3 regions of the Glutamicibacter sp. M10 genome follow, and region 3 is predicted to be linked to each of the others. Evidence: riboswitches for the same ligand, from Rfam matches in the RefSeq annotation. Region 3 holds a riboswitch; each other region holds the start of a gene.
The links. A riboswitch is a leader RNA that binds a small molecule or an ion and turns the genes downstream of it on or off. The one in region 3 is predicted to bind S-adenosylmethionine.
Positions count from the first base shown of each region.

Region 1 (2,262 bases), 1.3 Mb from region 3:
CACAGTCCGACCGAACCATCACCAATGACGGTGACACTTTGGCCCGGCTTGATATTGGCTTTTGATGCCGCGTGGTATCCGGTGGACATCACGTCAGAGAGGGCGAGCAATGATGGGATCAGGGATTCATCAAATCCGGCAGGTACACGCACCAGGGTTCCTGAAGCTTGCGGGACACGAGCCAGTTCGCCCTGTCCACCATCTGCGGTTCCGCCCCAGTGAGCACCGTGGCGGCAAGAGGTCTGCAATCCTTCGAGGCAGAAGTCGCAGGTTCCGCACGATGCGACAAACGGAGCGATAACAAAGTCACCAACGGCCAAGTCAGTGACTTCGGAGCCGAGAGCTTGGATCACACCAACAAATTCGTGTCCCATGCGCGAGCCCTCTAAGGAGGCTTCTTTAGAACCAAATGGCCACAGGTCACTGCCGCAAATGCAACCTGCGGTAATGCGCACAATTGCGTCGGTAGGCAGATTAATAACAGGGTCTGGGACGGTTTCTACACGTACGTCACCGGCGCAATAGATGAGCGTTGCTTTCACGATGCACTCCTTAGTGGTGGGAATACATCCAAGTAAATACCTATCGACTATTTTCTGGCAGGGTCTATTGAAGCAGGTACTGACAGAGCCTGTTTCAGCAGGGCCCAACCGAGCAGGCTAGGAAATTCGAGTACACGGGCAAACAGGCGCAAATGGTATCCGTGTCTAGAGACACCGGGTGGTAACGATGCCTCTAGACATGAGACTTCTAGCTAGGCCACAACTAGCTAAGACGCAGCCGTGAGTCTTGTGCTTCGACTATCCCTGGTTGTCGCGATCATCCATGTAGATAATCCACTTCACAGCCACCGATGGACGCACTCGCGTCAGTAGGTTTGGCAGCCGTGACCACTGTTCTGGGTTCAGGTTCCAACGCGCTAGATTTCGGCTCTCAAGATCGATGTTTAGCTCGTCCAGCCGACGCGAAATGGCTGCTTGTTGTGCCTCTGATTTGTAGGCAATACGCAGATATTCGACTGCACCGCGAACCGAAGAGCAAAGCAGCGCATAAGCTTCGGGGCTGAAGCCGAAGGCCTCCCACTCTTTGACGTATTGGTTGATTTCCGAGTCTCGATAGCTTTGACCTTGTCTAAGCTTCTGAGCACGATGGGGCAAGATGAAGGCCCATGGCAACTTCATTCCACGCAGTCTCGGTGGCGTGTACGGATAGTCCAGAAGGACCGAGTCCCAGCGCAGATCGACTAGTTCTTGCTCCGTGCGCGATGCATGGTGGGGCAACTGTGGAAGGCCAAACTCATCTTCCGGCGCGTCAAAGTCCGTGTTCGGATGCAGTCCAGGGCCGCCACTGCCAAAGATCGCAAGATTCCCTAGGTCTCGGCAAAGGTTTTGTATTGTGGTCGATTCGCTGTTGAGCTCGGCCGACCATTTTTGAAGTCGTCGTGGGACAGGTTTTCTGAGGAATTCTCAGTCATGGAAATTCTCCTAGCGTGAGAGCGGTGCCGCCCCGTACCGAATACTGGACGAGGCAAACCGCTAACTGAACCGATGGTTTTTGCCTCGGAACGGTTCTTCCCCTGAGGCACCCCGTGAGCCGGAGAGGGGTTGCCGTACGACTAGCCAGGTACTTTACGTCGTAACTCTTGAACCTGTTTTCAACCATAGGACAATGCACCGACAGTTTGAACACAAGTGATTGACCATCCTTTAGCTAAGATCAGACTGGTCATCATCACCGCGTCCCAGAGGACCATGAAAACTCGCTCGCAACGCTTAGAAATTCCCGTGCTCCTGGGAACCCAGACGCTGTTTAATATCGGCTTCTACGCTGTAGTCCCCTTCCTTGCGGTAGTCCTCAGCAGTGATTTCCTGTTGGCATCTACCGCGGTGGGTCTGATCTTAGGAATCAGAACTTTTGCCCAGCAAGGACTGTTCTTAGCTGGTGGCACTCTGGCGGATCGCTTCGGCGCCCGCACCATGATTCTGATCGGCTGCGCGGTACGTGCCGCAGGTTTCCTCACTTTGGCCGCATCCCTATGGCCTAGTACTCCACACTTGGGAATGTTCATTTTTGGCACACTGCTCACCGGATTTGGTGGGGCACTATTCTCCCCGGGACTAAACATCTTGGTGGCGGCTGCCCAAAGCGCGCGGGATCAAGGACAAGTCCAGCACGTGCGGCGGGCTACGCTCTTTGCGTGGCTGAGCATCACGGGTGAAATTGGCGCCGTCACCGGACCTTTGATGGGTTCGGCCCTGTGGG
Region 1 is NZ_CP104918.1:929,063-931,324, reverse strand. It holds gene N6V40_RS04565 (zinc-binding dehydrogenase) at 1-542, opposite strand, end outside; gene N6V40_RS04560 (hypothetical protein) at 801-1,280, opposite strand; SAM riboswitch class IV at 1,532-1,648, opposite strand; gene N6V40_RS04555 (MFS transporter) at 1,752-2,262, shown strand, end outside.
Region 1: linked by a shared signal. The riboswitch ahead of N6V40_RS04560 (hypothetical protein) and the one ahead of N6V40_RS15420 (bifunctional o-acetylhomoserine/o-acetylserine sulfhydrylase) in region 3 are both predicted to bind S-adenosylmethionine.

Region 2 (2,262 bases), 1.5 Mb from region 3:
AGTCCCCAGTCTTTGGCCTTGGTCAACGGCTTAGCCGAGTACACCAAAAAAGTCGGTGGATTTCCGACAGGGAGTACATGTGAATCTTGTGGATCAGGCGCGGAAATGAACCCTTCCATGGTCAAGCCATCTTCACCCCGGCGCAGATCTACAAAAGCATTGGCCGGCTCAGGGCTGAAGGTCACAGCGGGCTTGGCGTTGCTACTTCCGTTGATGATCTGCACTCCGGCTGCTTGCAGCGCGGTGAAGGCTTCGAGCAAATCTTTGCCCGGTAGATCCATTAACGAGATCCAGTCTTTAACATCCCAGACATAGCCGTATTTTTGCTTTTCAGCCTGCTCTCGTAGCTGGTCTAGTTCGCTCATGGCACGGCGCTGTTCTTTGGAGAACCGCTTGTCAAAGGCCACAGACTTCCAGCTTACTCCGGTCTGAATCCATGGGCTCTTGGTACCTTGTCGCGCCGGGCGAGCCTGAAGGGTCAGGGCATCATCGCTACCGTAGCGTGGTTCGCTAACGATTTTTAGAATGAGGCCCAGCGGCTCTTGGGCGACGTCCGGTTCATCATCGATGACGGGCAATAGGCGGTTAAGACTACGTTCCCACTGCGGCACCGCTTGACGTTGCCAGTCATGCGGCCGCCCCGCACCGTCGGTAACGTACAGAGGCTCATCATCTTCGTTAATGGTTTCAATCAATAACGCGGCGACTTCTTCGCAGCGAGTACTGGTGGGGTGTTTGCTGCAACCACCTTCAAATGAAATCCCTTGCGCTTCAAATCGGAAGGTTGCGTTCACCTGCGCGCCGAGCACCTGTCCGCGCACTTGAGTAAGACCGGCTTCAACGTGGCGTTCAACGTGCGAGACCTTTCCCGACTGATAGTAGAACGCACCAATCTCCAACGTGTCCTGGTCCAGTACCAAGTCCAAGTTTTTGATAGTCAGCTGGTATTCCATATCCGCCAATCGTTGTGTACGCAATAGAGCCGGTTGCTACCCTCCATCCTATCGACGGTTACCGACAGCTTCGTAATGACGAAAAGTTAAGCGAATGCTTTACTCGCAGCGGTACTCAAGGATAAAAATGAATCACTGAATCACGAGTTCCACTCACTACGGCCCTGGCTGAGTGGACGGCAACCCTCTAGCCATTGTGCCGGGTGCCCCAGGTGAAGATTCGACGCATCCTGAGAGTCAAGAAGCGTAAACGATGGCGCACCCTTGCGTCAGAAAAGGGAGAACACCTCTTATGCCTACCGCAACCAAGAAACTTTCCGTGGCCGAAGATCGCTCTGCGCGCTTACAAGAAGCTGGCACTGGATGGGGTGAACGCATTTCGGCAGCCCCACAGAGCGCACAACTCACCTTTAGTGTTCGCGGCGAAGGATTCGACTCTGTAGCCAGTAACATCAGGGCCGGCAAGCACAGCTTTACCGTTGATGAACCAGCTGCACTGGGAGGCAGCGACATCGCGGCCAGCCCGGTGGAATATGCCTTGGCAGCGTTGGTTTCCTGCCAAGTAGTTGTTTACCGTCTGTACGCGGAAAACTTGGGCATCCAAGTAGATGATGTGCAGATCACCGCTGATGGCCAGCTTGATGTTCGTGGCCTGTTTGGCATTGATGAAACAATTCGTCCGGGCTTCTCCTCCGTGGACTTGCAGGTGCACATTGCGGGTCCTGAATCCGCAGAGCGTTATGAAGAACTACGCCAGGCTGTGGATGCTCACTGCCCAGTATTGGACTTGTTCGTCAACCCGGTGCCGGTGACTACCTCGGTGCACGTTGTTGAAGCTAATAATTAGTCTCAGCTGAACCAAAAAACGCACTGCGGTGACCCGAATTTCAGGGCCACCGCAGTGCGTTTTACAGTAATGGATTATTCGCTAAGGAAATCCAGTAGGACCTTGCCCGAGGTGGAAGCATCCTTGGCCGTTTCAAAGGCTTCAAGACTTTGGCCCACTGGGAACTCGTGGGTGACAGCATCCGAGATCCGTAACGACCCGTCGGCCAAGGCAGCAAGAACGTGGTCAATTTCGTCGTTAAAACGGAATGAACCGACGAGTTCTAGTTCACGGGTGATGACAAGCGAGATCAGTGCTGGCTGCTCACCGGTTGGTAGCAGGCCAACCATGACTACTCGTCCACCGCGCGTAGCACCGCGTACTGCCGAGGCCAGACCACGGTAGTTGCCACTAGCCTCGATCACCACGTCGGCATTAACCTTGCCGATGGACTCTTGATCATCCGCCCGCAGGGTTGAGGTC
Region 2 is NZ_CP104918.1:1,153,284-1,155,545, reverse strand. It holds gene N6V40_RS05635 (DEAD/DEAH box helicase) at 1-977, opposite strand, end outside; SAM riboswitch class IV at 1,092-1,212, shown strand; gene N6V40_RS05630 (OsmC family protein) at 1,246-1,800, shown strand; gene N6V40_RS05625 (L-idonate 5-dehydrogenase) at 1,875-2,262, opposite strand, start outside.
Region 2: linked by a shared signal. The riboswitch ahead of N6V40_RS05630 (OsmC family protein) and the one ahead of N6V40_RS15420 (bifunctional o-acetylhomoserine/o-acetylserine sulfhydrylase) in region 3 are both predicted to bind S-adenosylmethionine.

Region 3 (2,262 bases):
CCTGCTGCACTTCATCACGGGCTTCGAGCCAGTTGGCCACTTCGCGCGCGTTTTCACCGTGGCGCTCAACGCGCAGGGACAGGGTTTCTAGCCCCTGGGCGATCAAGAACGCGTTAAAGGTGACAGCGCTGAACCCAAATCGCGCAAGAGCTGGACTCGCGTCTTGAGGATGTAGGCCAGGTTGGCGCCGAGGATGCCGTTCACGCCAAGATCGCGAGCAAAAACCAGGCCGTTGTAGGACTCGTCCGGGGTGTTAAAGCCCGGGAAGCGCTGCGGGTCCTTGGCAAAGTCAAAGTTGCCCGAGTCCACAATCACCCCGGCGATCGCGTTGCCGTGACCGCCCAGGAATTTGGTGGCCGAGTGGATGACGATGTCAGCCCCAAATTCGATCGGGCGGATCAGGTACGGAGTGGCCAGGGTGTTATCCACCAGCAGCGGCACTCCATTTTCATGGGCGATCTTGGCGATTTCTTCGATGTCCAGCACGTCTTGGCGTGGGTTGGAAATGGTTTCGCCGAAGAACGCCTTGGTGTTTGGGCGCACCGCGTCGCGCCAATCCTGCAGGTTATCCGGGTCGGCCACAAAGCTGACCTCGATGCCCAGACGCTTAAGCGTGTGCTTAAGCAGATTCTGGGTTCCGCCGTACAAACTTGGGCTGGCCACCAGGTGATCGCCGGACTCGGCGAGGTTCAGGATGGCCAAGGTGGTCGCGGCCTGTCCGGAGGACAGCAACAGCGCGCCCACGCCGCCTTCTAGATCGGCGATGCGAGTTTCTACTGCGTCGGTGGTGGGGTTGCCGATGCGGGTGTAGATCGGTTCCAGTTCCTGCAGCGCAAAACGGGCTGCAGCACTTTCTGCGCTTGGGAAGACAAAGGAAGTGGTCTGGAAGATCGGTAGTGCCCGGGCACCGGTGGTTGGATCTGGGGTCTGCCCGGAGTGGATCTGACGGGTTTCAAATGACCAGTTATTGCTCATGGTTTCCTCCAAAAATAGTTCTGTGACTTTTGGGGTAGACCACTGAGAAGACACCGACAGAAAGATCCTCATGAAGGCACTTCCAGGGTTACCCGCGCTTGTCCTTAGCAGCTTTTTGCTCCTAAGGGCCAGGTCTTCACCCGGGGCACCCCACCGCGGTTGGAGGGTTGCCGCCCAGTAAGCCGGGGCTTGTTACTGGGACTCATGACCTACTTCCAGTGTGCCCGAAAACCGAAGATTTTTGCAATGTGAGAGTGCAAAGGGGGTAGTAATCGGTCATATTTCGCGCCAGACGCGATTTGGGTGCAGAGAATTCGATCACCGATTAAAAATTAGGCTTGCCTAAGTAGAGACTGTCATCACATGTTGTCATGATGGGCACATGATGAGGTTAGATCACGTAAGTTATGCCTGCGGCCCAGATGGGTTGTTGCCAACCGCGCAGAGAATCTCCGAGGCCTTGGGTTTGGAGTTCGTTAAGGGAGGCGTGCATCCGCGCTTCGGAACACGTAATGTCATCTTCCCGTTGAAGCATGGTCAGTATTTGGAAGTGGTTGAAGTGCTCAACCACCCCGCCAGCGACAAGGCTCCTTTTGGCCAAGCGGTGCGAGCGCGTTCTGAGCTCGGCGGTGGCTGGATGGGCTGGTGTGTTTCGGTGGACGATCTGTCCAGCGCCGAAGAACGGCTGGGCCGCAAGTCGGTTCCGGGCAACCGCAAATTCCCCGATGGTCGCGAGCTGACCTGGCAGCAGATCGGCATTAAGGGTTTGATCGCCGACCCGCAGTGCCCGTACCTGATTTCCTGGGACGAAGAAGCTAAGGATCTGCATCCTTCCAAGGCACTTGAACCGAGCGGCGCGATCAGCGAGATCACCATTGCCGGCTCGCGTGATCGTGTGCTGGAATGGTTGGGGCAACCTGAAAACGTGAATCTGGGCCCAGTAGTCATGGACTATGAGGCACCCAACGGTACCCCGGGAATCATGACGGTGACCTTCGAAACCGATAACGGTCCGGTTGTGCTGTAACAACAACATCTTTCAAAGGTAGGCGGGGACAATGGCGTCCCCACCTACCTCTTTTTATGTGCTGGCATCCAGACGCTTGCCTAGAACCACAACGTTTTGGTCCACAAATCCCAGACGCTCATAGAAATTGAGCACGGCAGCGTTTTCATTACGCACCATCAACTGCACCTTGGGCACACCACGGTCCACTAGCCAGCTTGTTGCGGCCTGAACCATTGTGCTGCCAAGCCCGGTACCCTGCTTGAGCGGATCAACGGCCA
Region 3 is NZ_CP104918.1:3,177,340-3,179,601, forward strand. It holds partial or broken gene N6V40_RS15420 (bifunctional o-acetylhomoserine/o-acetylserine sulfhydrylase) at 1-975, opposite strand, end outside; SAM riboswitch class IV at 1,065-1,185, opposite strand; gene N6V40_RS15425 (VOC family protein) at 1,358-2,002, shown strand; gene N6V40_RS15430 (GNAT family acetyltransferase) at 2,057-2,262, opposite strand, start outside.